DNA from 2 places in the Kistimonas scapharcae genome. Region 1 is predicted to be linked to the other one. Evidence: predicted binding sites of a transcription regulator. Region 1 holds the regulator's gene; the other holds the start of a gene.
The links. Region 1 encodes sigma-54, which starts transcription at its own class of promoters, with help from an activator protein. Its sites were predicted from a motif close to TGGCACNNNNNTTGCTNT; they were not measured.

Region 1 (16,198 bases):
GACATCATGCACACCGGCGACCGTATTCCCATGGTCAGAGAGGGCACATCTCTCAGCAAAGCACTGCTCGAGATCACCGGCAAAGGTCTGGGTATCACCGCCGTCTGCGATGACAATCAAAAAGTCATAGGCGTCTTCACTGATGGCGACCTGCGACGGGCACTGGATCAAAACATCGATCCACGCAACAGCGTGATTGATGATGTCATGACCCGCAACTGCAAAACCGTTCGGGACAATATTCTGGCCGCTGAAGCCCTGCATATCATGGATGAATACAAGATCAACGCCCTGATCTGTGTAGATGAAGACAATCACGCCATCGGCGCCATTAATATGCATGACCTGCTTAAGGCTGGAGTTGTCTGAATGAATGCTGCACTGCACGAAAAAGCACGCAATGTGAAACTGGCCGTTTTTGATGTGGACGGTGTCTTGTCCGATGGACGCCTCTATTTCACTTCTGATGGTCAAGAAATCAAGGCATTCAACATACTCGATGGCCTTGGCATCAAACTCCTTCAAAACAGCGGTGTCGAGACGGCCATCATTACTGGCCGCAGCTCACCACTGGTCGAAAAACGTGCTCAGGATCTCGGTATTGCCCACCTAGTACAGGGGCGGGAAGACAAATTGACCGTACTCACCAGCATGCTCGAAGAACTCGGGCTGACCTTTGAGCAGGTCGCCTACCTGGGCGACGACCTTCCGGACCTTGCTGCGATCCGACGGGCCGGACTGGGTATGGCGGTTGCCAATGCCCACGATTTCGTCAAGCAACATGCTGACGGTGTCACCCAGATGAAAGGTGGCCGTGGCGCTGCACGGGAATTCTGTGAGCTGATCATGGCGGCCCAGGGCACCCTGGAAGCTGCACAGGCCGCGTATCTCTGAATCATCAGGGATACGTGCCTGCGGGTTAAGGACGTTATATGCCATTACGCCAGATTCTATTGATAGCCGCCATTGTCGTCCTCGCGGTCGGCATGGGTTACTGGGCCTACGAAACGGATCTCAAGGTTTCCCGCCAGCCAGCCGAGGCAACCACCGAGATCAAGGTGCCGGACTTCTTTTCTTACAATGCACATATCCGCGAATTCGACGAGAATGGGCTGCTGAAATCAGACCTGACCGCTGACAGCATCAGCCACTATCCTCACAATGACATCACACTACTGGCCAGCCCGGATCTCTGGAGTTACAGCGACAATGCTGCGCCGTGGCACACCGTCGCGGATACCGGCCGCATCCTGCCCGACGGGGAAACGGTAGAATTGAAAAAGAACGTTGTCATGACACAGGTCGAGGGTGAAACCCAAAAGCTGCGCATGGACACAGACTTTCTGACCATATACTCTGGTCAGGATTTTGCCGATACCAACCGGCCGGTCACCATCATCAGTCCCAGCGGCGTGATGAAAGCCAACGGCATGAAAGCGTTTTATAAACGGGATTTTATCCAGTTGAAGTCCAGGGTCAGGGGCGTACATGAATCACGCTAAATTCACTCTTACATTTGTTGCCGCCATGGCACTGTTCAGCACGACGTCTGCACTGGCACTGCCCAGCGATCGGGAAAAACCGATCCACATTTCTTCAGATTCTGCCGACATCGACGACAAAAATGGCATTTCCATCTACCGCGGCAATGTCATCATGACCCAGGGCACCACCAAACTGACCGGGGACATTGTGACCATCTACTCTCAGGATCGACAGATTCAGAAAGTGGTCTCTGAAGGCAAGAAGAAAAAGGCTTACTTTGAAGAAGAACAGGACAGTGAGAAAGGCCTCCTCAAGGCCTGGGGCAAGACCATCAAGTATTACCTGGATCATGAAAAGGTCGAGCTGATCAAACAAGCCCGTCTTGAACAAAAAGGCGACACTTTTACCGGTGACATGATCGAGTATGATAAGCAGGCTCAGGTCGTCAACGCAAAGGCGGATGGCGCCAACGAGGGCAAACGGGTCGAGATGGTGATCCAGCCTCGCCAGTAAGCCGGTCCTTTCCTGGGATGGCTGCCTCATAACGCAGCCATCACCGTTCCAACGAGTTTCGATGTACAGCGGTTAAACGACAGCATGTCTCAGCTTAAAGCCTGCAACCTCAGAAAACAGTACGGTGGCCGCCAGGTCGTCAGGGATGTCTCTGTCAGTATTGAGAGTGGGCAGATTGTCGGACTGCTCGGCCCCAATGGCGCCGGCAAAACGACCTGTTTTTATATGATTGTCGGACTGGTGCACGCCGATGGCGGCCAGATCCGGATTGACAACCAGGACATCACACCGCTGCCCATGCACGGTCGCGCCCGCGCAGGCATTGGCTACCTGCCACAGGAAGCCTCCATTTTCCGCAAGCTCAGCGTGGCGGATAACCTGATGGCAATCCTTGAAACCCGCAAGGACCTGACCAAGACGCAGCGTGTTGAAAAGCAGGAACAATTGCTGGAAGAGTTCAACATTCAGCATATCCGCGACAGTGCAGGTATGAGCCTGTCCGGTGGAGAGCGGCGGCGGGTTGAAATTGCCCGTTCACTGGCAACCGAGCCCTCGTTCATCCTGCTGGATGAACCCTTCGCCGGCGTCGACCCTATTTCGGTCAATGATATCAAACAGATTATCCAGCATCTGAAAAATCGCGGCATAGGCGTCCTGATCACCGACCACAATGTACGCGAAACACTGGATATCTGTGAACACGCCTATATTGTCAGCGAAGGCCACATTATCGCCGAAGGCGACAGTCACGCCATCATGGCCAATCAGAAGGTTCGCGACGTCTATCTCGGTGAACACTTCCGTATCTGATGCAAAATCCAAACCAGCCATGTACTATACCGTCGCGTAAGCGATAAATGTCGCAATAGGCTGAATAACCGCAGGTGCTAACAGGTACCTGACACGCTCTCAGGGATGAGCAAGAACGACAACCGTGAATCAGATGTAGTACAACCAGGACCGGTAGAGTCATGAAGCCATCACTGGAACTCAAGATTGGCCAGCAACTGACCATGACCCCACAACTGCAGCAGGCCATCCGCTTGCTGCAGCTGTCAACACTGGATCTGCAGCAGGAGATCCAGCAGGCCATTGAGAGCAACCCCCTGCTTGAGCAGGAGGAAGGTTCGCCAGAAAGCAATGTCTCGGAAGAGTCCACGACACAGGAAGACGACACTGGCAGCGAAACCGGCCTGACTGACTTTGCAGAGGGTGAAAAAACAGAACAAAACCCAGAAGTATCAGATTCCCAGGAAGAGTGGTGCGATCAGATCCCATCTGAACTTCCCATCGATAGCGGCTGGGATGATGTCTACCAATCCTCATCCGGCTCTCAGGCCGAACGTCCTGACGACGACTTCACCAGTCGCAGCAGCGCCCCCGACTCACTACAGGATCACCTTGAGTGGCAGCTCAACCTGACCCCAATGAGTGACACCGATCGCCTGATCGGCATGGCGATTATCGACGCAATAAACGACGACGGATACATGACATGCTCCTTGGAAGATATCCTTGAGGGCATGGATCCGGAACTGGAGGTCGAGCTTGACGAAGTCGAGGTCATGCTGCGTCGCATCCAGCAGTTTGAACCAATCGGCGTAGCCTGCAGAGACCTGCGCGAATGCCTGCTTATACAGCTAAACGGTCCTGACGTTCAGGAAGAACCCGCATTATCTGCCGCCAGACAAGTCGCTGACCAGCACCTGGATCGTCTGGGCAGCCGTGATTACACCACGATCATGCGCAAGACAAAGCTCAAGGAACCCGAGCTAAAAGCCGCTATTGAACTCATCCAAACCCTGAACCCTAAACCCGGCAGCAGCCTTGAAACCAGCGAAGCAGAATATGTCATCCCGGATGTACTGGTCAGCAAAAAGCAGGGCGAGTGGGTCGTTGAGCTGAATCCTGATGCATCGCCACGCCTACGTATCAATACCGGCTACTCATCCCTGATCCGCCGGGCAGACAGCAGCAGCGACAACACCTACCTGAAAAATCAACTTCAGGAAGCCCGCTGGTTTATCAAGAGTCTGCAGAGTCGCAGTGAAACCCTGCTCAAGGTCGCCACCCGGATTGTCGACTACCAGCGCGGCTTCTTCGATTACGGCGAAGAAGCCATGAAACCGCTGGTGCTACACGATATTGCCGAAAGCGTGGAGATGCATGAATCCACCATCTCCCGTGTGACCACACAGAAATACATGCATACGCCCCGGGGCATTTTTGAACTCAAATACTTTTTCTCCAGTCATGTCAGCACCGCCTCAGGGGGAGAGTGCTCCTCAACCGCTATCCGGGCGCTGATCAAGAAACTGGTCGCCCAGGAGAACCCACGAAAACCCCTGAGCGACAACAAAATTGCCACCATGCTGGCGCAACAGGGTATCCAGGTGGCGCGGCGAACCATTGCCAAATACCGGGAATCCATCCTGATTCCGCCATCCAATGAACGAAAACGGCTGGTGTAGTCTACGCTGTGGCTAATGATCGGAAACGGCACGTATGGGCATACGCGGATTCCGGTAAATAGGTCGCAAAAACCCAAGACGATCGCCCCTGAGCAATGGTACACTACAGCCGTCAGCCCGGTTCGGACGGAGTGCGAACCGGATGTGAGCGAACCTGTGATCAGGAGAGTAACGCATGCAAGTTAACATCAGCGGACATCATGTCGAAGTTACCGAGTCCCTCCGCGAGTATGTTACCAAAAAACTAAACAAGCTCGCTGAACACTGCGATAGCATAACCAATATCCAGGTTACGCTGAGCGTAGAGAAAGTCAGACAGCTTGCAGAAGCGACGCTCCATATACGCGGTGCAGATATCGCGGCGTCCGCCGAGCACGAGGATATGTATGCCGCCATTGACCTTATGGCCGACAAGCTTGATCGCCAGATCCTCAAGCACAAAGAGAAAAACATCGATCGTATGCAGGGAGCCGGCTCGCACTGAGCACTCCTCGCAACTCCCAGCATTCCAATGAGTATTCGTAAGATTCTATTGCCCGAGCACGCCCTCTGCGGCGTGCAGGGTGGCAGCAAAAAGCGCACCCTTGAATATATCGCCAACCTGATCGGACAACATGATCCCGTCATCGACGCCAAGGATCTGTTCAACTGTCTTGTCACCCGAGAAAAGCTGGGTAGCACCGGTTTGGGTAACGGTGTCGCGATACCTCACTGCCGGCTGGCATCCTGTAAAAAACCGGCCGCGGTATTTCTGCAGCTGGCCGAACCCATTGACTTCGATGCCATCGATCGCCATCCGGTCGATCTTATCTTCGCACTGGTCGTGCCGGATAACAGCATCAATGAACACCTGGAGCTCCTCAAAAAGCTGGCCGAAAAGTTCAGCAACCCGACACTTTGCGAGTCCCTGCGAAAAGCCGAAAGCAGCGAAATGCTATACCAGTTGATCACCTGCGAGGAATAATTCCCTCCCTAACGGCATTGATTCCCACAAACAATAAACCACTGTCGTTTGACCTCTTTCTCTTGTTTTCATTTTTACCTATGCTTGAACTGATCAGTACTGCTGCCACCTCGGTAGCAGCAGTACTGTCGGCAGCAACAAATACGGAATGATTAACAATGTCCACTGTCCCCCGGCTGATCGTCATCAGCGGTCGATCAGGTTCTGGTAAAAGTGCAGCACTTCACGCCCTGGAAGACCAGGGGTTTTATTGTGTGGACAACCTGCCGGCCGATCTGCTGCCAGGTTTGATTGACAGCCTGCGCAACAACCCCAGTGAACAGCCTCCGCAAATTGCGCTCAGCATTGACGCCCGCAACATTCCCGGCGCTCTCAGCCACTTTGCATCGGTTTACCGTGAAATTACGGAAAAACAAGGTGTTGAGTGTGACATCATATTCCTTGATGCCGATGACACCACCCTGCTGAAACGGTATAGCTCAACCCGCAGGCGTCACCCATTGAGCAATACACAGTATTCACTGGAAGAAGCCATCAAGCGGGAAACAGACATACTGGAACCCATCTCCCTGTTAGCTGACCTGCGGATTGATACCAGCACCCTGTCACTTCATGACCTGCGCAGCACCATTCGCCAACGGGTGCTGGGCAAGCAGGAACATGGTCTGTCTCTACAACTGCAATCCTTTGGTTTCAAGCATGGCATCCCTACCGATGCTGATTATGTCTTTGATGTCCGCTGCCTGCCAAACCCCTACTGGGATGAGTCACTACGCCACTTCACCGGCATGGATGAACCGGTCATAAAGTTCCTGCAGGATGACCCTTCAGTAAAGCGAATGATCGATTCAATCTACCGTTTCATTGAAAGCTGGCTGAAAGATTTTGAGGCGGGTAATCGCAGCTATATGACGATTGCCATTGGTTGTACCGGTGGTCAACACCGGTCAGTTTTTGTCTCTGAAGCACTCGCCCAACGCTTTCGGCAGTCTCACGACAACACCCAGATTCGGCACAGAGAGATTCAGGCAATATGATCCGTGAAACCATTACGATAAAAAACAAGCTAGGGCTTCACGCCAGGGCCGCCGCAAAATTTGTCACGACCAGCTCATCCTTTGCCAGCCGCATTGACGTGGGGCGTGATCAGACAATGGTGGATGGCAAAAGCATCATGTCCGTAATGATGCTGGCTGCGAGCCAGGGCACCGAGCTGACTGTCGAGATCGATGGCAAGGATGAAGACCAGGCACTACGAGCCCTGCAAGCCCTGATTGATGATTTTTTCGGTGAGGGAGAATAATCTTCCTCCCCACCACCGAAAAGCGCTGGACATTTATCGCCCCCCCACCGCATTCTCCGCTTGCCCCACAGTCAACCGACTGACTATTCTTCAAACATATAACCACTGTCTACTATATCCCGCGGTCAAGGACAGGCATGACACAGCAACACTCCCTGGCGCTTTCAGACAACCAGCTGGACATCCTCAACAAGGCTCTGGAGGAAGGCATTTCCACGCAGGTCAAACAGATGCTGAACAGCCTGTCACCTGCTGATGCTGCCCACCTGCTGGCCTCAGCCCCCCCCCGCCAGCGCAGCCTGCTGTGGAAGCTCATTGACGTTGAGCACGAAGGCGATGTCCTCAATGAAATGAGCGATGATGTCAGGCAATTCTTTATTGACCGCATGAATGTGGCGGAACTGATCGACATTCTGGACGGACAGGATATCGACGACATCGCCGACCTGCTGCAGCAACTACCCCAGACCATCACCCACCAGGTGTTGTCGTCTATGAGCCATCAGGATCGCCAGCGGATTGAGGCTGTCCTGTCATGGCCTGAAGATACTGCCGGCGGCCTGATGAATACTGACACCAGCACGGTCAGGCCGGACATCACCATTGATGTGGCACTTCGCTACCTGCGCCGCCATGAGTCCCTGCCGGAACCCTTCGACGGGCTGCTGGTTGTCAGTAGGGATGACACCTTGATTGGCACCCTGCCCACGACCCGCCTGCTGACTCAGGATGGCAACAAAACCATCAGCGAGGTCATGGAAACGGACTTCATCGCTATCCCCGTCGACATGCAGGACAGCCAGGTTGCTCAGCTCTTCGAACGGGAAGACCTTGTTTCCGCGCCGGTGATTGACGAAAACCATCGTCTGCTGGGACGTGTCACCGTTGATGACGTCGTTGACGTTATCCGGGAGGAAGCGGATCACTCCGTGATGAGCCGGGCCGGTCTCGATGAAGACGAAGACACCTTCGCACCGACATTCAAGACTGCCCGCCGTCGCGCGACATGGCTGGGCATCAACCTGATGACCGCCTTTATTTCCGCCAGTGTCATTGGTCTGTTTCAGGATACGATCGACAAAGTCGTTGCCCTGGCGGTCCTGATGCCCATTGTCGCCAGCATGGGCGGCATCGCCGGCAGCCAGACACTGACCCTGATTATTCGCGCCATGGCACTGGGCCAGATAGGACGTTCCAATACCCGCTGGCTGGTCACACGGGAATTCATCGTCGGCCTGTCTAATGGTGTGATCTGGGCCAGCGTCGTTGCCACCGCCGCCATGCTGTGGTTTGACGACTCGGTCATTGCTCTTGTGATTGCATTAGCCATGGTGATTAACCTGACCGTCGCCGTGGTGGTCGGCGCCATCCTGCCAATGATACTCAAGGCACTGAATATTGATCCGGCGCTGGCCGGTTCCGTGGTACTGACTACCATCACCGATGTCACCGGTTTCATGTCATTCCTTGGACTGGCCACGCTGTTCTATTCATAATGTTCAGCCATAAAAAAACACCGGATAACCGGTGTTTTTTTATGGGACTATAACGTACTAATTACCGGCAATCGTCATACCATCAATCAGCAATGAACCCGTCTGAATATTGCCACGACGATCGACATCATTACCCACCGCCTGCAATTGCATAAACATGTCCTTGAGATTACCCGCAATGGTAATTTCTGATACCGGATACTGAATCTCGCCATTCTCCACCCAGAAACCCGCTGCACCCCGGGAATAATCCCCTGTCACGATATTCACGCCATGACCAATCAGCTCTGTCAGCAGCAGGCCGGTGCCCATTTGCTTAAGCAGCGCCTCCTGATCACCGGCATTACTGTCAACAAACAGGTTACGTGCACCACCCGCATTGGCAGTACTGGGCATGCTCAGCTTACGGCCAGAGTATGTACTCAACAGATAGTTGGCCAGCACACCATCCTTGATGAAATCCTTGGCATACGTTTGCAGGCCATCACCATCGAATGCACCGGAACCCATTCCGCCTTTCAATAGCGGTTGTTCATGGATATGCACCCAGTCAGGGAATATCTGCTTGCCAAGATGATCCAACAGGAAAGAGGATTGTCTGTAGAGATTACCACCACTGATACCCGCCATCAGGTTCCCGATCACGCCGCCGGCCAACTCTGCACTGAACAGCACGGGCACCTTGCAGGTTTTCAGTTTCCGACCGCCGAGTCGACGAATGGTGCGCTCTGCCGCGGTACGCCCTACATCCACCATCCGGTCCAGCAGGTTGCCGTCACGGGCCACGGTGTACCAGTAGTCACGCTGCATGTCGTCACCTTTCTGGGCGATCACCACACAACTGACACTGTGCCGGCTGGACGCCTGCGCACCAATAAAACCATGGCTATTGCCGTAGACACGACAGCCCTGGTGAGTATTTACGGTCGCACCGTCCGAATTCGTGATCAGCGGGCTCGACTCCCGCGCAGCGGCCTCACATTCACGGGCAAGATTAATCGCCTCTTCCGTATCAATACCCCAGGGATGATAGAGATCCAGATCAGGGAATTCCGTTGCCATCAGCGCTTTGTCCGCCAGGCCGGCACACTCATCCTCACTGGTGTAACGGGCAATATCGCAGGCGGCCTCTACAGTGGCGCGGATGGCATCCGGACTGGAATCCGTGGTGCTGGCAGAGCCTTTACGCTGCCCGAAATACACCGTAATACCAAATCCCTTGTCCTGGTTGAATTCCACCGTTTCCACCTCACCGAGGCGAACCGAGGCGGACAATCCGGCATCACTGCTGGCGCCGACCTCACAGGCTGAGGCGCCCTGGCGGCGAGCCTCGGCAACAATGTCTTCCACCAGCGTCTTCAGACGCTCTTGCTCAACGGCTGGATCGATAGCGGGCTGCAGCTGATGGCTGGTCATTCCAACTCCCAATGGCGTTGTTTGCGATAAACCTCATTGTACCGTCAGGCTTGGCCAAGGGGAAAGCGTACTGTGGCCGATCAGACCGGACTTTCCTGACAACAAACGCTACAATGCACCCCATCCTATGAGTGTGGAATAGCAATGAATCACCCCGACAATTTTGGAGAACAGGACGAGTTCAACGACATCGAGTATGTCAGCAAAAGCCAGATCAAGAAGGAAATGCACGAACTCAGGGATATAGGCGCCAGACTTCAGGAGCTGAAACCGGCACACCTGGAGAAACTGGTACTGACAGAGCGACTGAGAGCAGCTCTGGAAGAAGGGCGTCGCATCAAGAGCTTTAACGCCAAGAAACGGCACCTGAACTTCATTGGCAAGCTGATGCGCGACCAGGACGTGGAACCGATCCAGGAACTCCTGCAACGGCTGGACAGCCAGACGGAAGAAAGCACCCGCCACTTCCACCAGCTGGAACGCTGGCGCGAACGCCTCCTGACGGAAGGCAATGCGGCATTGACGGAGTATATGGATGAGTACCCGCAGGCTGACAACCAGTATATCCGCCAGCTGGTTCGGAATGTCCTGAAGGAACAGAAAGAGAACAAACCACCGGTCCAGAATCGGAAACTGTTTCGCTATCTGCGCGAAGTCAGTGAAGACATGAGACCGGCGGAATAAAAAAGACGCCAGGCAGCCTCCTTGCGGGACTGCCTGTCATACCTCTCAGGTGCCAGTGCCACCTACGGTAATTTCATCAATCTTCAATGTCGGCTGACCGACACCAACGGGTACCGACTGGCCATCCTTGCCGCAAACCCCGACACCGGTATCCAGCTTCAGGTTATTGCCCACCATGGACACCCGGTTCATGACCTCCGGACCATTGCCTATCAGCGTTGCGCCCTTAACCGGTGAAGTGATCTTGCCATTTTCAATCAGGTAAGCCTCACTGGTGGAGAACACGAATTTGCCTGAGGTGATATCCACCTGGCCGCCGCCCATATTGGCCACATAGATGCCCTTATCCACGGAAGCAATGATTTCATCATGCTCATCGGAACCGGCCAGCATGTAAGTATTGGTCATGCGCGGCATGGGCAGATGGGAATAGGACTCACGACGACCATTGCCGGTTGAGACGCCCCCCATCAGTCGCGCGTTCATCTTGTCCTGCATATAGCCCTTGAGGATACCGTTCTCAATCAACACGGTGCACTCAGAAGGCACGCCTTCATCATCCATATTCAAGGAGCCTCGACGGCCGGCAATGGTTCCATCATCCACAATCGTACACAGCGGAGACGCGACTCTCTCACCAATACGGCCAGAAAAGGCAGAGCTGCCTTTACGGTTGAAATCCCCTTCCAGACCGTGCCCAACCGCTTCATGCAGCAAGACACCATTCCAGCCAGCCCCAAGGACTACAGGCATAGCGCCGGCCGGTGCCGGCACGGCAGCAAGGTTGACCAGCGCCTGTCGCACCGCCTCCCGTGCATAATCACGCCAAAGGTCGCCGTCCAGGAACATCTGGTAGGTGCCACGCCCACCGCCACCAAAAGAACCCCGTTCAAGCCGGCCATTCTCTTCGGCAATCACACTGACATTCAGGCGTACCAGCGGCCGGATATCGGCCGCCAGCGTACCATCACTGGCAGCCACCAGGATGGTTTCATACACACCCGCCATACTGACGGTCACCTGCTTGATTCTGCTGTCTTCCTGCCGGGCGGCCTGGTCAACGTTCTTCAGCAGTTCAACCTTCTGATCCCGGCTCAGGGTATCCAGGGGATTGATTTCATCATAGAGACTGAGCGGCTGACTTCTGCCCCAGGCCTGCACTGCACGGGACTGCCCCTGCCGGGCAATACTTCGCGAGGCGCCCGCCGCCGCTTCCAGCGCAGCAAGCTCAATATCATTGGCATAAGCAAAACCGGTTTTTTCACCGCTCATGGAGCGTACGCCGACCCCACGGTCCGCGTTAAAACTGCCTTCCTTGACGATGCCGTCTTCCAGCACCCAGCCTTCATGGCGGCTGCTCTGGAAATAGAGGTCCGCGGCATCAATCTGATGCCCCAGCATCCCATGGAGGACCTGCTCGATGTGTTTCTCTTCAAGGCTTGATGGTGCCAGCAGGTGTTCTCTGGCGAGACTCAGAATATCGGTCATGAATTATTCTCTGGCTTTTCCCGCTTGTCTTAGGGCTATGGTATGAGAGGCGGTGAACCGGCACAAGAACAGTATGGGTAACCGCCGGTTATTTTGCGCCTATCCGGCGGTGGGACAGACAGGGCATCTGCCGTCGAACCTCCGCCAGCCGGGCCATATCCAGCTCTGCCATGATAATACCCGGCTCATCTCCGGCTTCTGCCAATATGTCACCCCACGGGTCAATAATCATGGAATGACCCCAGGTTTCCCGGCTCTTGCCATGATGTCCGCACTGGTTAGCGGCCATAACAAAACACTGGTTCTCAATGGCCCGGGCCCGCAGCAGTACTTCCCAGTGGGCTTCACCGGTCACCCGGGTGAATGCGGCTGGCACCGTGAATATGTCTGCGTCCTGCGCAGACAGCACACGATACAGTTCAGGAAAACGAAGGTCATAACAGACAGACAGCCCTACCTTTCCCACCGCGGTTTCCACACTCACCACCTGATCACCATGGCGATAGCTATCCGATTCACGATAAGTGCCCTTACCGTCCGCCACCTCAACATCAAAAAGATGCATCTTGTTATAACGGGCCTGCTGCCGACCTTCCGGATCATAAACAAAACAACTTGCGAAATGCCGCTCATCAGAAGTCGGCTCCTGCGAACTGCAGGGGGTCGTACCACCAATGATCCATAACCCCAAAGCCCTGGACTGATCGGAAAGAAACTGTTGAACCGTTGAAGAACGTCCTTCCTCCATACCCAGTGCTTTAAGATTTCCTTCAAGGCAACTAAAACACTCCGGCAAAACTGCCAGTTCGGCGCCCTGATCAGAGGCCAGCTTCAGCCAGCCCGCTGCATCTTTCAGGTTTGCAGCCACATCAGGACCGGCGTTCATCTGAATAACCGCGACACTTGCCATAACTACCCCGGCTATCAGTCTTTCTTGACCTTGTTGGAAAACAGCCTGTCCAGTTTCACATCCGGGTCTGCAAACGGCCCCTTGATTTCATAGCGGACACTGGCCAGCTGTTCGACTTTCTTGCCCCAGAGTTTATCAAACAGGTAGATGGCACCGGCAATCTGCGGCTGCCCCAACAGCAAACTCACCAGCGGCAGGTTTTCCGTAACCGGTAGCGTCACCACCAGCTCCAGGTTCAGGTTTTGCTTGAGCAGGTCAATGACACCGCCCAACTTGAAGTTAGACGACGGACCAGACACCTCTATGGGTTCGGCAAAGGTGATCAACCCTTCATTGAAGTTCATGACGCCCTTGATCCGGTCAAACGTGACGCCCGACTTGAACAGGTCTGAAAAATCGAGTTTCAGGCGGCGGGTGATGGAATCCAGGTTGAGAATGCCGAAAATACGCAGCACGCCGGATGCCGCATCCGAGGACAGGAAGCGACCATCCTTGATATCAATCCCCACCTGCCCCTTCAGGCTTTTCGACATAAACGCTGCCGGCGAGCCAGGCCAGGCGACATCTGCCGTGAATACCGACTTACGTGTCGTAATACGATCCGGATATCCCCAGCTGGCCAGCACACGCCTCAAGTCACCAGTTGAGATATGGCCCTTGTAATGGGTATCCGGTTTTCCGTCCACCTGGTTCCACGCCAACGAACCCTGTAACGACAGCCCGCCCAGGGCACCATTGAGTTCCTGCAGCACAATGCCGGTATCGGTTTTCCGCGTCTGAAGGCTGACCTTGCCAAACTCACGTTCGCCGATGCGCACATCCTGTATCGCAATATCCATGACGGGAATCGTCTTCGGATTCACATCCGCCAGAGGATCTTTCTCAGGCTGTTCCGGCTTAGGTTCTTCTTCCTGGGCCAAAAGAGATTCCGGCAACACCAGTTTTTCCACATCCAATACCAGCGGCGCATCCTGATTCGGTACGGTCAGGGTGCCCCTTGCCATCGGCGAGGTTAATCGAATATGGGTGCCACGGGGATCGCTGAGGACACTGAAACGGGTATCATCCAGCACATAGTCATCGACTTTCAGCTGCTGAATGGAAAAATCACTGACACTGATTTCCAGTCCACCCACCGCTAATCCCACAGACTCCGCCCCGCTGTCTGTGGACTTTTTCTGGGGTAACGTCTGACTATACCCTTGCCACCATTTTTGCCAGGGCGACAAATCCAGTGTTTTCAAGCCACCCGCAATCTGGAGACCGGTTTCCGGCAGACGGGGCTTCCCCTTGCCAAAATAAACGACACCAGACTTCAGCGTCTGTCCATCCAGCTTCAGGATTGATGTAATGTCGCCCCCTAAGGTGGTTCGTACTGACACCGCACCCTTCTCAGGCAAGGTGGCACTCACTTTGAGTTTCCTGGCGCTTTTCTCCGCCTTGCCCAACGGTGCAGGCAGAGGGATGGTGATACCCTTAAGATCGCTGGTCACATCCAGAGTGATGCCCCCCTTGTCAGGTATCATGAGGTCAGCGCGATAAGCGGTCTGACCACGAACCCAGGGGGACAAATCCTGTCCCAGCGATGACTGAATAGCCGCCACATCCGCCGTCCCTTCCAGACCTAACCGTACGGTATCCGATTTCACATCGGTCTGAATATCCAGCTTCACCAGCTTGTCATACAACAACGCCTGCAGGCCCTGGGTGTAGAGACCTTTTTCTGTGGTGTAGTGGAATTGTCCGGCAACATTCCTGAGTGATAGATCCGGGCTTTTCAGGGCAAAACTGCCATTATCGGTTGTGACAGCGACATCAATCTTGTCTTCCAACCCTTCTTTTAACGGTATGCCGAGGCTGAGTTGGATATCCAGGTCACCACCCAGCGCCCAGTTATCCGCAGCATTGTGGATAGCCTCCGCAATAGGCGTCTCACGCAACAGCTTGAGACCATCATTACCCGTTGACACCAGGCCGGCCTGCAGATTCAGCACCAGCGGATCCGCCGTCTCCAGATTCGGTACCGAGGCCTTAAGGCTCACCACCCGACTGTCATAAATACGGGCGCGACTGGCCGATACATTGACGGCATCCTGGTCGACCAACACCAGACCATTGATATCCTTGAGTTCCGGCCAGTCCGGACTGTACATCAACTCGCCGTTTTCAATATTGAAGTAGAGGCCCCAGGTCACATCGTTAGGGGCGTCCGTCACATCCAGTGGCCCGTTCCAGATAAAGGCTCCATCACGAATTGCGGTGCCATGAATACCGGTTTTCAGCCAGCGCACCAGGTCTTCATCCATGCCGATCTTGACCGGCAGGTATTTCTCCGCATAACGGGCATCGCCGTTGGTGATACCCACTTCCAGACCCATGGTAACCGGCTCACCATCCAGCGGCACATCTAGACGGAACCGGGCATTCAGATCGCCTTCTTTGGCCACAAAGTGTATGCGATCGGTTCTCAGGCGATACACGTCGTCTGTCAGACGCCAATACAGCCGTCCCTTGACCTGTTCGTAGGTCCAGTCTTCATCGAAGACATTATCAAGTCCCAGCACAAAATCCTGGCTATCCAGGTCAAGCAGGCCTTCCCAGGCGGTCATGCGCAATCTGCCCGAAATATGCTCACCGGAGGGCGCACCTTCCCATGAATCCACCGAGACCTCATCCAGAATGGCCGCAAGATCAAAATCGAATTTTTCACGCTCCGGATAAAACCGCAGCACGACCTGTTCCAGCTCACCACGGGGATTCAGCACCCGCAGAAGTTTGTCGGTGATACCCGGCAGAGCAACCGTATCCAGCATCTGCTTCAGCGGCTGGAGGGAAATACTGTCGGTCGCTACTGTCAATTGTGATTCAGGTTCATGACGGGAAGAGAAATAGAACTGGCTGCGAGGATAGGGAATCCCCCCAAAGATAAACTGCCAGTCCTTCAACCAGGCCTGCCAGTCCTGCTGATCCCCTTTGGCAAACAGCCGGGTACTGAAATCCGTCAGTGGCGGCAACGCACGCTGCTGCCAGTCCAGGTCCAGCATGGGCGCTTTCAGATCACTGCTGACCTGCCACTGCCCTTTATTCCATTCAGCCTGAACCTCCGCAGCCACACGAAGCTGATTCAGCTTAATACCAAGATGCTTCTGGGCAATGCCCTCAAACAGCGGTAGCCAGGGCTTGATATTGATCTGTTCCGCTTTCAGGTGCCCGGACAACCGGATGTCTGGCCAACGCAAAAGCGGCCCTTCTGCCGCCAGTTTCAGCGACAAGGCATCACCACCATCAGTCACCAGACGACCGGAAAGATGGCGATTGGCTCTCGTACCCCCCACCCGGAGATGCTCTACCATCAGTCCCGCGCGATCACCCTTGTCATTGGCAACCTGCAGGTAGACGTCGCGGAAATGAATGCTTTCCTGGTTATTCAGAACGTCAGTGAGCTCCTTGAGATTTCGCTCACTGACC
Region 2 (16,198 bases), on a different contig from region 1:
GTTGTTGCAGCAGAATACGAAGGCTGTCGCCCGACAGGGGCTCTACCATGGGCATGGTTGGTAGCAATGGGGCAATCAGAAATGTGATGGAAAACGCCAGTACTAATCGAATACGCATCGGCACCATCACTGAGCCAATCAGCGGCATGACCATAAGCAGGGCGCCAATACGGAACAGCGGCCAGAGGAACTGGCCGACCCAGGCGGTGATCTGTGCCGTGGTCAGTTCCATCTCAGAAAATCATCTCCGGGATAATGTCATAAAACCGACGGAAGAGTTCCATGAACTCCCGCAGCAGCCAGTGGCCGGCGAGAGCGACGGTAACCAGTGTCACCAGCAGACGCGGTAAAAAGCTCAGGGTTTGTTCATTAATCTGCGTTGCGGCCTGAAAGATACTCACCAGCAGACCGACCAATAGACTGGGCAGAATAATGACCGAAACGAAAATCACGATCTGGTAAAGCGCGTCCCTGAACAGGTCAACAACCATTTCCGGTGTCATGTGAAGACCTTCCTGATCTCTTGTTGCTTCCTTTATATAGGCGGGAAAAGGTGTTTATTTCGATTGCTGACTTCACGCCGCCTTTTTATCGCATTCCCATTTATTCAATGTAGAAAAGACCACCATTAAATGACAGTGAACAAATGTTTACGGGGAAAATAGCTGAAAAAGTCATTTGTCTGACGTTTTAACTGACTGATTTTAAAAATAAAAAAATACCTGTGCGCCATTTAAGTTTCTGGATTTATTTCCGAGTAGGTAAGTGACGGGCCGTGAAAACCGGTCTGGGGGACAAAGCTGCTTTCTTGTGGGAGCAGTCCATCGGAAGTAAGTCCATTAGATGGAGACATAGACACATGAGCTTTACAGTAAATACCAACGTGTATTCGATGAACGCCCAGCGCAACCTGATGGCGACATCGGATGGCCTGAAGACGGCGATGCAGCGCCTGTCCTCCGGTTTGAAGATCAACAGTGCGGCGGACGACGCAGCCGGTCTGCAGATCTCCAACCGTTTGAATTCACAGGCCAAGGGGCTGACAGTCGCCATTGCCAACGCCAACAACGGGATCTCCCTGGCGCAAACGGCGGAAGGTGCACTGCAGGAAACCACCAACATCCTTCAGCGGATCCGGGAGCTGTCTCTCCAGTCAGCCAACGGTTCCAACTCCTCCGCTGACCGTGCGGCTCTGCAGAAAGAGGTCACAGCGCTTCAGGCTGAAATGACCCGGATTTCAGAAACGACCACGTTCGGTGGACAGGTTCTGCTGGATGGTACTTACGGTACCCAGCAATTCCAGATTGGTGCAAATGCCGGTGAAACACTGGATATCACCATGACGGCTTCTGGCGCCACTGATCTGGGCGTACGTGGCATGGCCGTATTTGATATTACGGGTATTGCCGACACTGAAACAGTGGCATTCGGTTACGACGCTGATGGTGCAGGCACAACCTTTGCCAATGAGGAAGTCTCTGTTGCTTATGCAGTTGCCACAGACACAATCGACACGCTGGCAGACAAGATCAGAACAGCATTAGCTGGTACGACGAATGCGACGGGTCTGACAGTTATCACCGAAGGCAATAACATTGTTGTTACAGGTGATGCTAAAGGCGGTGTTTTTGCGGCCCATACAACAGCCAGTACCGGTGTTGCTTCTGAGACGTTCAGCCAGGAAAATATGTCCAAGGTGGATATCTCCACCGCGAGCGGCGCCCAGCAGGCTGTGGCTATTGTCGATGCGGCCATCGCTGACGTGGATGACCAGCGTGCGGATCTCGGTGCGGTTCAGAACCGTCTGAGCACCACGATTTCCAACCTGAGCAACATCCGTGAAAACGTTGCGGCTTCCAGAAGCCGGATCATGGATGCTGACTTCGCGGTGGAAACGGCGAACCTGGCGAAATACCAGGTGATGCAGCAGGCAGGTACAGCGATGTTGTCACAGGCTAACGCCCAGACACAGAGCGTATTGTCACTGCTTCAGTAAATCGCGGTATGGTCGACAAATCTATAGGCAGGGGGCGTATTCCCTTGCCTATAGTTTTTTTATGAGTGCGGTATTGAAGTCAGAGGTCAGGGAAGGCCATGTTTACCCTTAATGGCATCAATTCGGGGCTTGATACCCGGACATTGATTGATACGCTGGTACAGGCGCAACGGGCGCCCAAAGAAACCCAGCTGCAGCGTCAAAGGAATGTCGATAGCTTCGAGTTATCCGCCCTTGGGCAGTTGCAGGGTGCACTGAATGCGTTTGAAACGGTTGTCACGGATCTTTCCGATGGCACCGCCATGGTCAAGCGCAAGGCGACCGTCAGTGATACCGATGTGCTTGCCGTAACCCCCTCCGAAACCGCTTCCACCGGCAATTATTCCTTTACTGTCTCGGCTCTGGCAACCAACCACCAGATGGCCACCGCTGAATTCAACAGCACCGATACCTTTGGCACCGGCACCCTCAGGCTCTCGGTGGGCGGGGAGGATCTCGATCTGACACTGGACGGCAGCAACAATACCCTGGAAGGAATTCGTGATGCCATCAACAGTGCCGAGAATAACCCTGGTATCAGTGCCTCCCTCATTAATACCGGCAGCCAGCAGCGGTTGTTGATCACCGGTGATAATACCGGGGCTGCCAATACCATTACGCTGGATATCTCCGGGCTCACGATCGGTGGCGGCGACCAGACCATCACCACTGGCTTAAGTGACCTTCAAACGGCCGCTGATGCCGAGGTGACGATTGGTGATCCCTCTAACCCGGATAGCATCCAGGTCACCCATGGTGACAACACCATTGAAGACCTGATTGATGGTGTGACCCTGGAATTGAAAGCGGTCAGTGCATCACCGGTTACCGTCAGTATTGTTGAGAATGAGTCGGCAGCATCCAATGCCATTCGACGCTTTGTGGCGGCTTACAACGATCTGGCTGTCACGCGAAACAGTGTGACCAGTTACTCGGAGGATGCTGGCGCGGCAGCGCTTCAGGGGGACTCCCAGGTTCGCATTCTCTCGGGCATATTGCGCAGCGCTATCGGTGAGTCTTACAGCACGGGTTCGGGCACGCTGAGCCTGGCTGAGCTGGGGATTATCACGGCAAAAGACGGCACGCTTGAAATTAACGAAAGCAAGTTTGTCGAAGCGGTCGGCGACAATTTCAATGAACTGGAGAGTTTTTTCGCCGGGGACAACGGCCTGCTGGCAACCCTGTCCGAAACGCTCGACAAATATGACAGTTCAACAGGGTTGATCAAGCAGCGGATGGATCGTCTTGAGGATGATATTCGTGATATTGATGCGGATTTCCTCAGCCTGGATGACCAGATGGATCAGGTTCGCAGTTATTGGGAGGCCCAGTTCCTGGCCATGGAAGAGACCATGGGGCAGGTCAACAGCTCGCTCAGTTATCTGACACAGGCGCTGAATAGCCTGAACAATGCGACCAATAACAACCAGAACAATTAATAATGCAGTAGATTGATTGCCACAAGGAGGAGGCCTTCATGCCGAACGATACGGCAGGACTCAATGCATACCGCGCCGCACAGAATCAGGCTCAGGCGTTGACTGCTGATCCCCATCGCTTGATTCAGCTGTTGTTTGCCAACCTGATGATGTCGCTGCAGAAGGCCAAGGGCTTTCTGGAAAGAAAGCAGATGAGTGAAAAGGGTAAATCCATTACCCATGCCATTGAGATTCTGCTGGCGCTGGATGAGGCCATTGATGAAGAAAAGGGCGGCGAACTGGCTGCTAACCTCCGTGCACTTTACAACTACTGTATCCGGCAATTGATTGCCGCGAATCAGGAATGCTCCATGGAGAAGCTGGAGGAAGTCCAGCGTCTTATGCTGGAGATCAAGGTGGCCTGGGACTCCATCGAAGGTAAAACCGGTGACAGTGATGCCGCAGCCGCTCAGTGATACCAAGCTGGTACAGGCGCTGGATGCCGTCAGGGATGAAATGATGGCCGCCTGGCAGGCATCGGACTGGATTGCGCTGAAGGCGATTGAACCCCGGGCCAGGGCGCTTGCTGAACAGGGCGTGTCTGGCGGGCAGCCAACCGAGGCGGTGCTGGGAGCGCTCACGGCGCTGGAAGCGTTATACCGCAGGATTCTCTCTGAGAGTGATGCAGGAAAAGCGCGGATCAGGGAAGAGTTGTGTAATGTCCGGGATAAAAAGGCGGCCATTTCGTCTTACCAGAATACCCGGGCCATGAATTAGGGAAAATCGGGCTTTAAGTCGTTATGGAAGGTTCGACAGTAACGGACAGTAGCCTTCTGCCGATCAGTATGCCGGTGCCGCTGCAGCAGCCACCGGTGGCAGTGAATGGCACTGAATCCTCTACACAAACGCTGACGTTTGCAGACCTGTTCAGCCGGATGATGTCCACTGAAGCCAGTCTGGCATCCGGTGAGCTCCAGCTGGCTACAGATATAGCGACACCGGCAACAGTTTTGCCTGAGACGTCGCCAGTTCTGACACAGCTGCAGGCTGCGCCAGGTGAGTTGTCAACGCTTCCGGCATTACTGCAGTCTGAGGGTGGACTGACGCCGCTGGCACAGGCATTACCCGATGTTGCTGCAACAGCGAACCCGGGAGAGTCTGCTCAGACGCCTGTCGCAGAGCATGCTGAGGTATCAGAACGTCTCCCGGCGTTGATATCTGAAATTCTTTCCCAACAACAGACGATGGCCAACAAGTCACAGGCCCAGAAAGAACCTTCTCTGGCGGGTACTGATTTGGCTGATGATGTGATGCTGCCAGGTTCCAATGCAATAACCGCGACGAAATTACAGAAGCCTCTTTTGCAAGGTGAACAACCGGTTACGACTGGGCCTCAAGGAACAGCAGATGCTGAGGCATTACCCTTGATGCCGGAGCCTTCACGGGTGGTGACGTCTGTTCAGGTACCTGAAGGAACGGTAGAGCTTGAACAGGGGGTGGGGCGGGCAACATCGGCACCGTTGGCAGAGACAACCCTACAGGCGCGGCCTGTAGAAACAGCTGTTACCGCTGCGGGCTCGGTCACAGAGCGAGCCGTGTCTGCCGCTGAGGCACCCGCTTCACCGACAGTGGTTGAGAAACCCGTTACTGCCAAGGCCCAGCTGGAACCTGCTGGCCCTGGGCAGCTGGGTGACCGCATCATGGTGATGATCAACCGTGATTTGCAGCAGGCCCAGATTCGCATGGATCCCCCGGAACTGGGTCATCTGAAAATCGCATTGGCGGTGGATGGCGATCAGGTATCCGTGCAGTTCACCGCCAGTCAGCCCGGGCTGCGAGAGTTGATCATTCAGCAGACTGACCGGCTGCGTCAGCATCTGGAAAGTCAGCAGTTGAACCTGGTCAGTGTGGATGTCTCCACTGATCAGGGGCGAGACCCCCGCCATCCTGCCCATGAGTATGGGTCTTCCGCTTCAGTTCCCTTGTTTTCCGCCGATGTTTCCGGTGATGAGGGGGTATTGCCTGTCACCGTGCAACAGTACTCCGCCGGACTCCTGGATGTATTTGCCTGAGAGCCGGAATTTTCGCTAAGCAAATAAGTGGGTTAGGGGACAATCCATGAGTGAAGAAGAAGCCGGCAAGGAACAGGAAGGCTCCTCTGGCAAGTCGACCAATCTGTTACTGATCATCCTGATTGTGCTGATGCTGGTGGGCATTGGCGGTGGCGCGGCAGCGTTTTTCATGATGCAGAAGAATGCCTCGGCGTCAGGAGATCCTGCGGTGGCAGAAAAACAACCCCCGCCCAAACCGATTTTTTATCCCCTGAGCCCGTTTGTTCTCTCGCTGACCGGCGACCGTCGCGCACGGTATATGCAGATTGAGCTGTCGATCAAGATCCGTGACGAGAAAACCCGCGAAATTCTGGTGGATTACAGCCCGATGATTCGTCACCGGTTGATTGAGGTGCTCAGCGGATTGCCCTACACCGATGTGATTCAGCCCGAAGCACCGGACAAGATCGGAGAGCATGCGCTTAACAGTCTGAACCAGCTGTTCGAGGAACAGGGCGTCGAAGACCCGGGCGTTGACGATATTCTCATAACCAACCTGGTGATCCAGTAACGGGGGAAAGGACGCCACGGTGAGCAGGGATGACGGTGAACCGCCGATGAAAGCAGAGGATCAGTCCGAGGCCGTCAATAAATACCGGAATATCCAGGAATCCGGTGTCAATGCGCTGGTGCGCAAGCATATGGGGCTGGTCAGGAAAATTGCTTATCACCTGGCAGGCTCTTTGGGACACAGTACGCCGGTGGAGGATTTGATCCAGTCCGGCGTGGTTGGGCTTCTTGAGGCGGCAGGGCGATATGACCAGAGCACCAATGTCGCGTTTGAGTACTTTGCCCGTCCAAGAATACGGGGTGCGATGGTGGATCTGGTTCGGGAGGGCGACTGGCGACCCCGTAGGATCCGGGAGGAAAGCCAGAAGATCACCCGGGCTATTGCCGCAGTAGAAGCAAGACTGGGGCGCCCTGCCACAGACAGGGATATTGCCGAAGAGCTCGAGATGGAATTACAGGACTATCAGCACATGCTGATGAACACCCATGGTGCCCGTCTGCTGAGTCTGGAGTCCCTGGAGGAAAGCAGTGAGCCTGGCCGTGAGGATACGCCTGTCGATGTGGACTTCCTAAAAGCCAGCTGCGGCAAGGCACTGGCGGATGCCATCGGGCAGATGCCGGAGCGTGAACAGCAATTGCTGAACCTCTATTACGTACACGAAATGAATATGAAAGAGATAGCCCTGATTCTGGGCATCACGGAATCCAGGGTCTGTCAGTTGCATCGTCAAGGAGTGCTGAAGCTCCGAAGTTATATGGAATCGTGGCGGAGTACCTGAAATTATGTCCAAGATTATAGGGATTTTGACGGTTATCTTGTCGGTCGGGGTCGGTTATGTGCTGTCCCACGGTAAATTGATGGCACTGTTTCAACCGTTTGAGGTGCTGATCATCGGAGGGGCGGCATTCGGCGCTTTTGTGCTTGCTAACCCCATGCATGTGGTCAAGGACACCGGCCGTCATTCCAAGTACGTGTTCACCGGCTCAGGGTATAACGCTGAACTGTTCATGAACCTGCTCCACCTCATGCATGATCTCTTTAAAACCGCCCGTAAGCCGGGTGGAAAAAAGGCTCTGGAAGAACATATCGAAGATCCGGAAAAGAGTGCCCTGTTTGCCAAGTTTCCGACCATTCAGAGCAAGCATGTCCTCGTTCATTTTATCTGTGACTATGTGCGTCTTTCGCTCGCTGATAACCTGGAGCCCCATGATTTTGATGCCCTGATGGATGAGGGGGTCAAAACCTTTGCCGAGGAAGCCGAGCACCCCGGGCATGCCTTGCACGAAGTGGCTGAAGCCCTGCCGGGTTTCGGCATTGTGGCGGCGGTACTGGGGATCGTTATCACCATGGGTTCACTGGATGGTCCGGCTCAGGAAATCGGTAACCACATCGCGGCGGCACTGGTGGGAACCTTCATGGGGGTACTGTTCGGTTATGGGTTTGTTGGCCCGATCTCAAAGGCAATTGGGTATTCCGTCAGCTATGAAATCAAGGCACTTGAATGTATCAAGGTCTGCCTGAGCAGTTACCGCAATGGTATGCCGCCGGTACTTGCAGTGGATGCCGGTCGAGGCACATTGTTCCATGATATCAAGCCCACGTTCTTTGAGATGGAAAAAGTGGTTAACGAAGGCTGATTAAAAGGGAACTGCTGCCGTGTCATCGTCCAAGGGAAAGGTTGTCATCGTCAAGAAGGTCATCAATGGTGGTGGTGGCGGTCATGGTGGTTCCTGGAAGGTGGCGATGGCAGACCTGGCTCTGGCGATGATGGCCCTGTTCATGGTGCTCTGGTTGCTTAGTGTGACCGACGAGGAACAGCTTGAGAATATCACTGCTTATTTCAAAGATCCCGGTGCATTTCGGCATTCAGGGTCCCCACATCCGATCAAACTCACAGGTTCTCCCAGCACGGTGAAGGAAATTTCCAGCAAGGGACCCAGTATGCAGGGTAGAGCCGGTCCCGATGTGATTGGTGACAGCCAGCCAACCCCCAAGGGAGAAAAACTGAGTTTTGATGACATCATGGGTGATCTCCGGATGCTGCTCGGCAGTGAAAAAACCCAGTATCAGCAGGATGATCCTGTCTATATGGAAGTGCTGCCGGAAGGATTACGGCTGGTTATCCTCGATTTTGATGATAAGCATATGTTTCGTCGGGGTAGCAGTCGGCTGACACCGTACTATGAAGACCTCCTGCTGATGATGGCGCAGGTATTAGGCAAGACGGAGAACAAGATTCTGGTGAGTGGCCATACGGATGCCGCGTCTTTTTCCGAAAACCATTTCCACAGTAACTGGAAACTGTCTGGCGCCCGGGCGCAGGTGGCTCAGCGAACACTGGCCTATGGCGGTATTCCTGATGAGCGGTTCATGATGGTGTCGGCCATGTCGGATCACAGGCCAATCCACCCCGGTAACCCCGAGTCTGGAGCCAACCGTCGAATTGAGCTGCTGTTGCTGAACCCTGAGACGGAAAAAAAACTGGGCAGGCTGTTCTCGCCGATTGACAAGGATGGCGAGGAAAAAGAATCACCCATATCAGAAGAGGCGATGGAGCAGGTCAAGGATGGGATTGATGCGAACAGTTTGCCTCCAGAACTGCAGCCTCCCCCTGTCACTGAGGAAACCGCAGAAGAATAATCAGGGAATGACCGTGTTGACTTTCCCTGAAGCGATGACTCTTGCGTTGATCACCTTGCCGGAAGAGCTGTTTCTCACCTGAATGGTTTCATCGATTGCACCGCCTTCAAGGGCCATGCCCTTCATGGAAACGGTCACACCGTTGATACGGGCTTCTATTACGACATCATCATTTTTCCGGATGACCCTGGGCGGTTCTACCATATCAGGCCTCACGATCTGTGCCGGTGTGATGCGCCGGCTGGCCATCTGCCCGGTGAGTTCCTGTTTCTGGGCAAAATAGCGGCCGCGTATCTGGTTGAGACTGACTGGCTGAATGGTCAGGTCATCAGCCCGAATGGTCTGGTCGCGGTCAATGGTACGGGCGCTTTTCACCACCGGCAGTTCTATGCGGATATTGGCCTTGGCATGGATGGACCAGCGGGGTTCCCGACATACGGCTTTGACCGTGATATTGCCAACCAGCAGGCGATTCTGGCCGGGAATAATAATGTCAGGAGTATGCAGGCAGGTACCCAGCGTTTCCACGTTAGGCGGCGTGACGGTGACCTGCTGGAGACTGGTGACGGGGTCACGAATGTAGGCGGCTGTTTTCTCCATGAGGGCGGTTGTTGCAGCATCAACGATCTGCGAGGCCGCATCTGTGTCAGAGCCATCCTCTTCTGCGTGGAGTACGAAGGGAGCCATCAGGATAAGGGCGGTCATGAATGGCAAAGCCTTAACCGATGTTCTCATACACTGTCCCTCGTGCCGGCACTGACCGGAAAGGCGATTCCGCTTTACCGGATCAGGCGGAAAATACATTCCGGAAAATCCGGCCCATCTTTTCAAGATATCTGACAGCGTGGTATCTGCAAGTTCGTTCCTGAAAGAACGGGAAGGCCTTATCTCGGACTTGGTGGGGCGTTGTGAATGTTGGCAACGTTAATTCTACGCTTGGTTGCCGAGTTGGCACGCTTCTGGCAAACCATTAAATACTTGATGCCATAACAATAAAAGACAGGACACGTCTTCATGGGAATCAGTTTTGAAAAAGGGCTTGGTATTCATCCCAGTGCTTTGCAATTCAGAGCCCAGCGCAGCACGGTTCTGGCAAGTAACCTGGCGAATGTGGATACGCCAGGGTTCAAGGCCAGGGATGTGGTTTTTGCCTTTGACCATACGCTGGAAAACGCGGTTGCGCTGTCTTCACCGGATACCCGTCATATGGGGCTATCCTCTCAGTCGGCAGAGGGCAGGATGATGTATCGCATCCCCTACCAGCAGACAACGGATGACAATACGGTCGAACTCGGGATTGAGCAGGCAGCTTTTGCCCGTAATACGCTGGATTTCCAGACCAGCTTTACCTTTCTCAATATGAAATTCAAAGGGCTTGACAGGGCGATTAACGGGCGCTGACAGGGAGGTCAGATATGTCGCTGAGTGATGTATTCACCATAGCCGGATCGGCTGCCACAGCGCAGACCATACGGTTAAACACCATAGCCAGTAACATGGCCAACGTTGAAAGCGCCGGGGCAACACCCGAAGAAGCGTACAAGGTGCGTAAACCTGTTTTTTCCCAGGTGCTGGTTGATCAGGGGCGGTCCATGGATAGCCCAGACCATCAGGTGATGATGGTCGCCGTTAATGAAATTCTGGAAGTCGAGGCCACGGATGAAGACCGTCGTTATATGCCCGATCATCCAGGAGCTGATGCGGAAGGTTATGTTTATTTTCCGAAGGTCAATGTGATTGGCGAAATGGCTGACATGATGTCTGCCTCGCGCAGTTACCAGAGCAGTATCGAATTGATGGCGACTGCCAAGAAAATGCAGCAACGTCTGCTGACGCTGGGACAATAAGGAGGTTGTCATGGCATTGAATATTCCCGGGCTGTCAGGCAGCTCGTCCACCTCAGGCGCAACCGGTGCTGGCGCTGTCACTGGTACGAATCAGATGGGCCAGGAAGAGTTCCTGGAGATGCTGCTGGCAGAGATCAACAACCAGGATCCGCTGAACCCCCAAAGCAGCAGTGAGTTTGTGGGGCAACTGGCCCAGATCACCAGTGTTGAGAACCTGAACAGTCTCAACAGCCAGATCACCGGGCTGGTTAGTTCCCTGCAGTATTCTCAGGCCATGCAGGCGACTGATCTCGTGGGCAAGACGGTGACGGTGCCCATGAACATCATGGAACTGGACAACACCGGTACCATGAGCGGTGAAGTGCAGGTACCGGTGAATACTGACAGGCTTCAGGTGTTTGTTCAGGACGCCAACGGCCAGGTCGTCTCCAGCATGGATTTTGGACCCCAGTATTCCGGCACAGTGCCGTTTACTACGGATGATTTGGCGAAAGGGATTTATTCCATCTCCGCGGTCGCCACCTACGGCGTAGACAATGAAACCGTGCCGGTAGCGCTGAGCACTAAGGTGGACAGTGTCGTGATTCCTGGGGGCGGCAAGGAAATTGAATTGAATCTGGCTGGCATTGGCGCCATGCCGGTTTCACAGGTCAGCCGGATCGGACAGTAACGGATTAGTCACACTGCAGTTGCAGTAATTATCGGTAACGTCAGTACAGAGGAGGTACGCCATGTCATTCGGCATTGGTTTGAGCGGTATGAAGGCCGCAAAGCGGGATCTGGAAGTGGTCAGTAATAACATTGCCAACTCCAATACCGTGGGGTTCAAGTCATCACGGGCAGAATTCGCTGATGTGTATGCCTCAACATTGGATGGCAGTAATGCCAGGGTTGTCGCGGGCGCAGGGGTCAAAGTGGCGTCCGTTACCCAGAGTTTCCAACAGGGTAACTTCAGTTATACCAACGGTGTGCTTGATATGGCGATCACGGGCAACGGCTTTTTTGTTGTCAATGATAATGGTTCATACCTTTATAGCCGGGCCGGTTATTTTGACCTGGATCGGGAAAACTATGTGGTGAATAACCTGGGGCATCGTTTGCAGGGGTTTGCCTCCGATGCTGCAGGTAACATCCTGTCAGGGAGTATTACCGATCTTCAAGTTGATTCATCGGATATGTCAGCCCAGGCGACATCGGAACTGATTGGCTTGATCAACCTGGATTCCCGTAGCGCTATTCCTAGTGTGGCGACGTTCAATTCGTCTGATCCGAACAGCTATAACACCACAATGGCTTTCAACGTGTATGACAGTTTGGGTAACCCGCACACGCTGGGCCTTTATTTTGCCAAAGACCAGACCATTGCCAACCAGTGGAGTATTCATTACCAGTTGGATGGAGTGGATGTCGGTACAGCTGATCCCCTGAACTTTGACACTAGCGGTCAGGTGGCCACGGGTAGTGGCACATACACGCAGACGATTCCTGCGGCCACACTGGGCAATGGTGCCGATGCCCTTAACCTCAGCATTGACCTGACCGATATGACCCAGCTGGGGATCGCTTCATCGGTGAATGGTGCCATTCAGAACGGCTTTCCACCGGGTAAGTTATCCGGCATTCAGGTCAGTGAGACCGGTCAGCTTCAGGCTCTTTACTCCAATGGTCAGACGTTGAATCAGGGACAGATCATCCTGGCAGGCTTTACCAATGAGCAAGGACTGCAACCGGTTGGGGACAGCCTGTGGCGGGCTGGTTATGAATCAGGCGATCCAGCTTATGGCTTGGCAGGTACCGGTACGCTGGGATCCCTTGAAGCTGGAGCACTCGAACTCTCCAATGTTGATCTATCGATAGAGTTGGTACGACTTATTGAAGCGCAGCGAAATTACCAGGCCAATGCCAAAACCATTGAGACATCCAACAGCCTGACCCAGACACTGATGAATATCATCTGATGATAGCGCTGGGGGAGGGAGGATTAGGAGGATATGGATAAGTCCCTTTTTATCGCAGTATCCGGTGTGAACCGTGTTATGCGGGCACAGCAGGTGCACGCCAATAACCTGGCTAACCTGAATACTCGCGGGTTCCGCAAGGATTTTGTGCATTCCATGGCCGTACCGCTGCAGGGAGATGGCCATCCAAGCCGGGCCATGACCAAGGCAACGGGTACCAGCAGTGCCATGGGGGTAGGGCCCGCTATCCATACTGGTCGTAACCTGGATATAGCGATCTCTGGTGAAGGCTGGATCTCGGTGATCGACGATAATGGCGAGGAAGCGTATACCCGTGCGGGACATTTGCGGCTCGATGACGAGGGGCAATTGGTAACGGGCACTGGTCGTCCTGTCGCCAGTCTTGGGGGGGCGATTGAAATACCGCAATACCGCCATATCGAAATAGGTGGGGATGGCACCATCAATATTGTGCCGGTAGGCGGCATTACCGTACAGCCGGTTGCTGTGGGGCAGATTAAGTTGGTGAACCCGGATCCCCGGGAGATCATCAAGGGGCCGGATGGCCTGTTTCGGCGCATTGATGGTGAGGAAGCCGATCAGGACGCAGGGGTGCAGGTCAAGCCCGGACACCTGGAAGCCAGTAATGTGAATGCTGTTGAAGAAATGGTTCAGTTCATGAACCTGGCGCGACAGTTTGAGTTTCAGTTCAAGGTGATGAAAACCGCGGAGACACTGGCCGCCAGTGGCGACAAGTTGATACGCACAGAATAACAGGAAGTACAGAGGGGTACAGGGACGATGAACCCGGCTTTATGGATCAGTAAGACTGGCCTGGCGGCGCAGGATCGCCATATGGCGACGATTTCCAATAATCTTGCCAACGTCAATACCGTGGGCTTCAAGCGTGACCGGGTCAGCTTTGAAGACCTTTTCTACCATATCGAAAAGCAGCCGGGTGCACTGGCGGATCAGCAGAATATCCTGCCTTCCGGGATGCAGGTAGGAACGGGTGTCCGGGTGACGGGTACCCAGAAAATTTTCACAACGGGTAACTATCAAACGACAGAACAGGCGCTGGATATGGCCGTTGTCGGTGATGGTTTTTTTCAGGTCGCCATGCCGGACGGCACCCCGGCCTACACCCGTAACGGCCAGTTCCACAGGAATGCTGAGGGCACGATTGTGACGGCCAATGGTTTGCCGATAGAACCCGGTATTCAAATTCCCAGCGATGCAGTTTCCATTACCGTCAGTGAAGACGGCAGTGTGATTGCTGCGTTACCTGGTGTTGTCGAGCCAGTGGACCTTGGCCAAATCCCTCTCATTACGTTTGTAAACCCGGCGGGACTGCAGGCTAAAGGCGGCAACCTGTTCGTTGAGACGGCAGCCAGTGGGGCGCCAGTGGAAAACCTTGCGGGTGCTAATGGTGTCGGGAAGATCAAGCAGTTCACACTGGAGATGTCCAATGTCAGTGCGGTGGAAGAACTGGTCAACATGATCTCGGTACAACGTGCCTATGAGATGAATTCCAAGGTGATCTCTGCGGCGGATCAGATGATGCAATTTGCGAATCAGGCGTTGGGATAATCATGACATTTAATATTCTAATTCTGACGTTTATAGGTTTGCTGTTAACGGCGGCAGGGTGTTCGACTGCTCCCCAGCAGGAAATACTGCGTGATATACCGGTTGCAGAGGAGGCGGTTGTTCAGATGTCTGTCAAGCCGACCGTTATTAACGCAGCGGAACATCATGGCAGCCTTTTTCGGAAAGCCTACTCCATGCAGCTTTTTTCGGATCGGAGGGCGTATCGAACCGGCGATATCCTTACCGTAAAACTGGAAGACGGAACCCGAATTACTAAAGATTCCAATACGACACTGGATAAACGTGGCACGATTGCTATATCTGACCCCATCGTTTTTGGTAAGACTGGTGCTGATATTCTCGGTGGTGCAAACTCATTGGCATTCAATGTTGCACCTAACCGGAACTTTACAGGCAATACGGCACTGTCTCGGGGGTATAGCATTCAAAGCGGTTATGTCACGGTTCAGGTGACCGAAGTGATGCGCAATGGAGCGCTGCGGGTCAAAGGTGAAAAATGGCTCAAGCTCAATAATGAAGCTGAGTTTGTCCGTTTGAGTGGCTTGGTCAGGCCTGAGGATATTGATACCAATAATGAAGTTTCCTCCAGGCGGTTGGCAGAAGCCAAAATTACGTATTCCGGTGTTGGATATCAGGAAAATGTTCATGAACCGGGCTGGCTACTGAAACTGGTTAACAGTCCGTTTTTCCCGTTTTAAGCGAAGGAGTCGCTATGGGCAAGGATGCCTGCAAACGACAGATTGCGTTTTTCATGAGTGTGCTGCTGTTTTTAATGGCAGCACCAGCTCGTGCAGAACGCCTGCTGGATCTGGTAGATATCCAGGGAGTGCGAAACAACCCGCTGATTGGTTATGGCCTGATTGTTGGTCTGAATGGCTCCGGCGATAAATCAACAGAGTTTACCGACCAGTCATTGAAAAACCTGTTGCGGGAATTTGGTGTGACCCAGGCAGGAACAGACCTTAAGTCGAAAAATGTTGCTGCTGTTTCCGTCCATGCGACGCTGACGCCTTTTGTACGACCAGGTCAACGTATTGATATCAGCGTTTCCTCTTTAGGGGATGCCAAAAGCCTCAGTGGTGGCACGTTATTGATGACACCACTGAAAGGCATTGATGGAGAGATCTATGCTGTGGCCCAGGGGGATCTGGTTGTTGGTGGTGCTGGTGCCAGTGGAGCCAGTGGTTCCAGTGTCACTATCAATACGCTGACTGTCGGCCGTATCCCAAACGGTGCGATTGTTGAGCGCAGTGTACCGAGCAGCTTTTCGTCTAACCGGGAAATTGTGCTGAACCTGCGTGATCCGGCCTTCAGCACGGCCCGTCGTATTGTGCAGGCGGTGAATAACAAGTTTGGCCCCGATGTGGCCCGTGCCCGGGACAGTGCCTCCATTGTGATTGCGGCACCACCCGACAGCAGTCAGCGGGTGACGTTTATGTCGGTACTCGAAAACCTTGATATTGAGGCTGCCGTCCCGCCTGCGCGTGTCATTTTTAATTCGCGTACCGGAACCGTGGTGATCGGGCAAAACGTCAAGGTGCTACCGGCAGCCGTCAGCCATGGCAGCCTGATTGTCACGATCAACGAAGATACGAAGGTCCGCCAGCCGGTGGCGGAATCGCTTGGGCTGACGGTGGCTACCGCTGAAAGCGAAGTGACCGTTGAGCAGCAGCGCGGTGCGGTGTTTATGTTGCCGGAAGCCGCTTCATTGCAGGATATTATTTCTGCCATTAACAGTGTGGGCGCTTCCCCGACGGACCTTATGTCCATTTTGCAGGCCCTTAAGCAGGCCGGCGCACTCAGAGCGGAGCTGATCGTCATATGATGCCAGGGATGAACATTGATTACTCAGGAATGGTGTCGGGTGCCGATTTCTTGACACATCAGAATAAACCCAAAGGCCTCGAGCAGGCGGCGAAGGCGTTTGAATCGCTGTTCATCAATATGATGCTCAAGAGTGCACGTGCGGCCAATGAAACCCTGGGTGGGGATGACCTGATGGGGGGCTCGGAGATGTCGCTGTATTACTCAATGATGGACAGCCGGATAGCGACCGAAATGAGCAAT

Region 2: flgB (flagellar basal body rod protein FlgB) is a predicted target of sigma-54. The motif match lies at 9,665-9,682, and genes of this name have one in related genera.

What each region holds. Positions count from the first base shown of each region.
Region 1 is NZ_BAABFL010000003.1:8,186-24,383, forward strand. Features, by position in the region: gene ABD892_RS00160 (KpsF/GutQ family sugar-phosphate isomerase) at 1-369, shown strand, start outside; gene kdsC (3-deoxy-manno-octulosonate-8-phosphatase KdsC) at 370-894, shown strand; gene lptC (LPS export ABC transporter periplasmic protein LptC) at 933-1,502, shown strand; gene lptA (lipopolysaccharide transport periplasmic protein LptA) at 1,489-1,998, shown strand; gene lptB (LPS export ABC transporter ATP-binding protein) at 2,083-2,808, shown strand; gene ABD892_RS00185 (RNA polymerase factor sigma-54) at 2,970-4,469, shown strand; gene hpf (ribosome hibernation-promoting factor, HPF/YfiA family) at 4,645-4,953, shown strand; gene ptsN (PTS IIA-like nitrogen regulatory protein PtsN) at 4,981-5,433, shown strand; gene rapZ (RNase adapter RapZ) at 5,592-6,470, shown strand; gene ABD892_RS00205 (HPr family phosphocarrier protein) at 6,467-6,736, shown strand; gene mgtE (magnesium transporter) at 6,874-8,232, shown strand; gene pmbA (metalloprotease PmbA) at 8,290-9,648, opposite strand; gene yjgA (ribosome biogenesis factor YjgA) at 9,793-10,332, shown strand; gene tldD (metalloprotease TldD) at 10,378-11,820, opposite strand; gene ABD892_RS00230 (carbon-nitrogen hydrolase family protein) at 11,909-12,730, opposite strand; gene ABD892_RS00235 (YhdP family protein) at 12,745-16,198, opposite strand, start outside.
Region 2 is NZ_BAABFL010000135.1:54,691-70,888, reverse strand. Features, by position in the region: gene fliR (flagellar biosynthetic protein FliR) at 1-232, opposite strand, end outside; gene fliQ (flagellar biosynthesis protein FliQ) at 234-503, opposite strand; gene ABD892_RS09910 (flagellin) at 860-1,996, shown strand; gene fliD (flagellar filament capping protein FliD) at 2,095-3,474, shown strand; gene fliS (flagellar export chaperone FliS) at 3,513-3,929, shown strand; gene ABD892_RS09895 (hypothetical protein) at 3,910-4,230, shown strand; gene ABD892_RS09890 (flagellar hook-length control protein FliK) at 4,254-5,525, shown strand; gene ABD892_RS09885 (flagellar basal body-associated FliL family protein) at 5,572-6,075, shown strand; gene fliA (RNA polymerase sigma factor FliA) at 6,095-6,853, shown strand; gene motA (flagellar motor stator protein MotA) at 6,858-7,712, shown strand; gene ABD892_RS09870 (flagellar motor protein MotB) at 7,732-8,715, shown strand; gene flgA (flagellar basal body P-ring formation chaperone FlgA) at 8,716-9,450, opposite strand; gene flgB (flagellar basal body rod protein FlgB) at 9,730-10,116, shown strand; gene flgC (flagellar basal body rod protein FlgC) at 10,131-10,562, shown strand; gene ABD892_RS09850 (flagellar hook assembly protein FlgD) at 10,573-11,232, shown strand; gene flgE (flagellar hook protein FlgE) at 11,294-12,520, shown strand; gene ABD892_RS09840 (flagellar basal body rod protein FlgF) at 12,554-13,294, shown strand; gene flgG (flagellar basal-body rod protein FlgG) at 13,322-14,110, shown strand; gene ABD892_RS09830 (flagellar basal body L-ring protein FlgH) at 14,113-14,829, shown strand; gene ABD892_RS09825 (flagellar basal body P-ring protein FlgI) at 14,844-15,956, shown strand; gene ABD892_RS09820 (rod-binding protein) at 16,007-16,198, shown strand, end outside.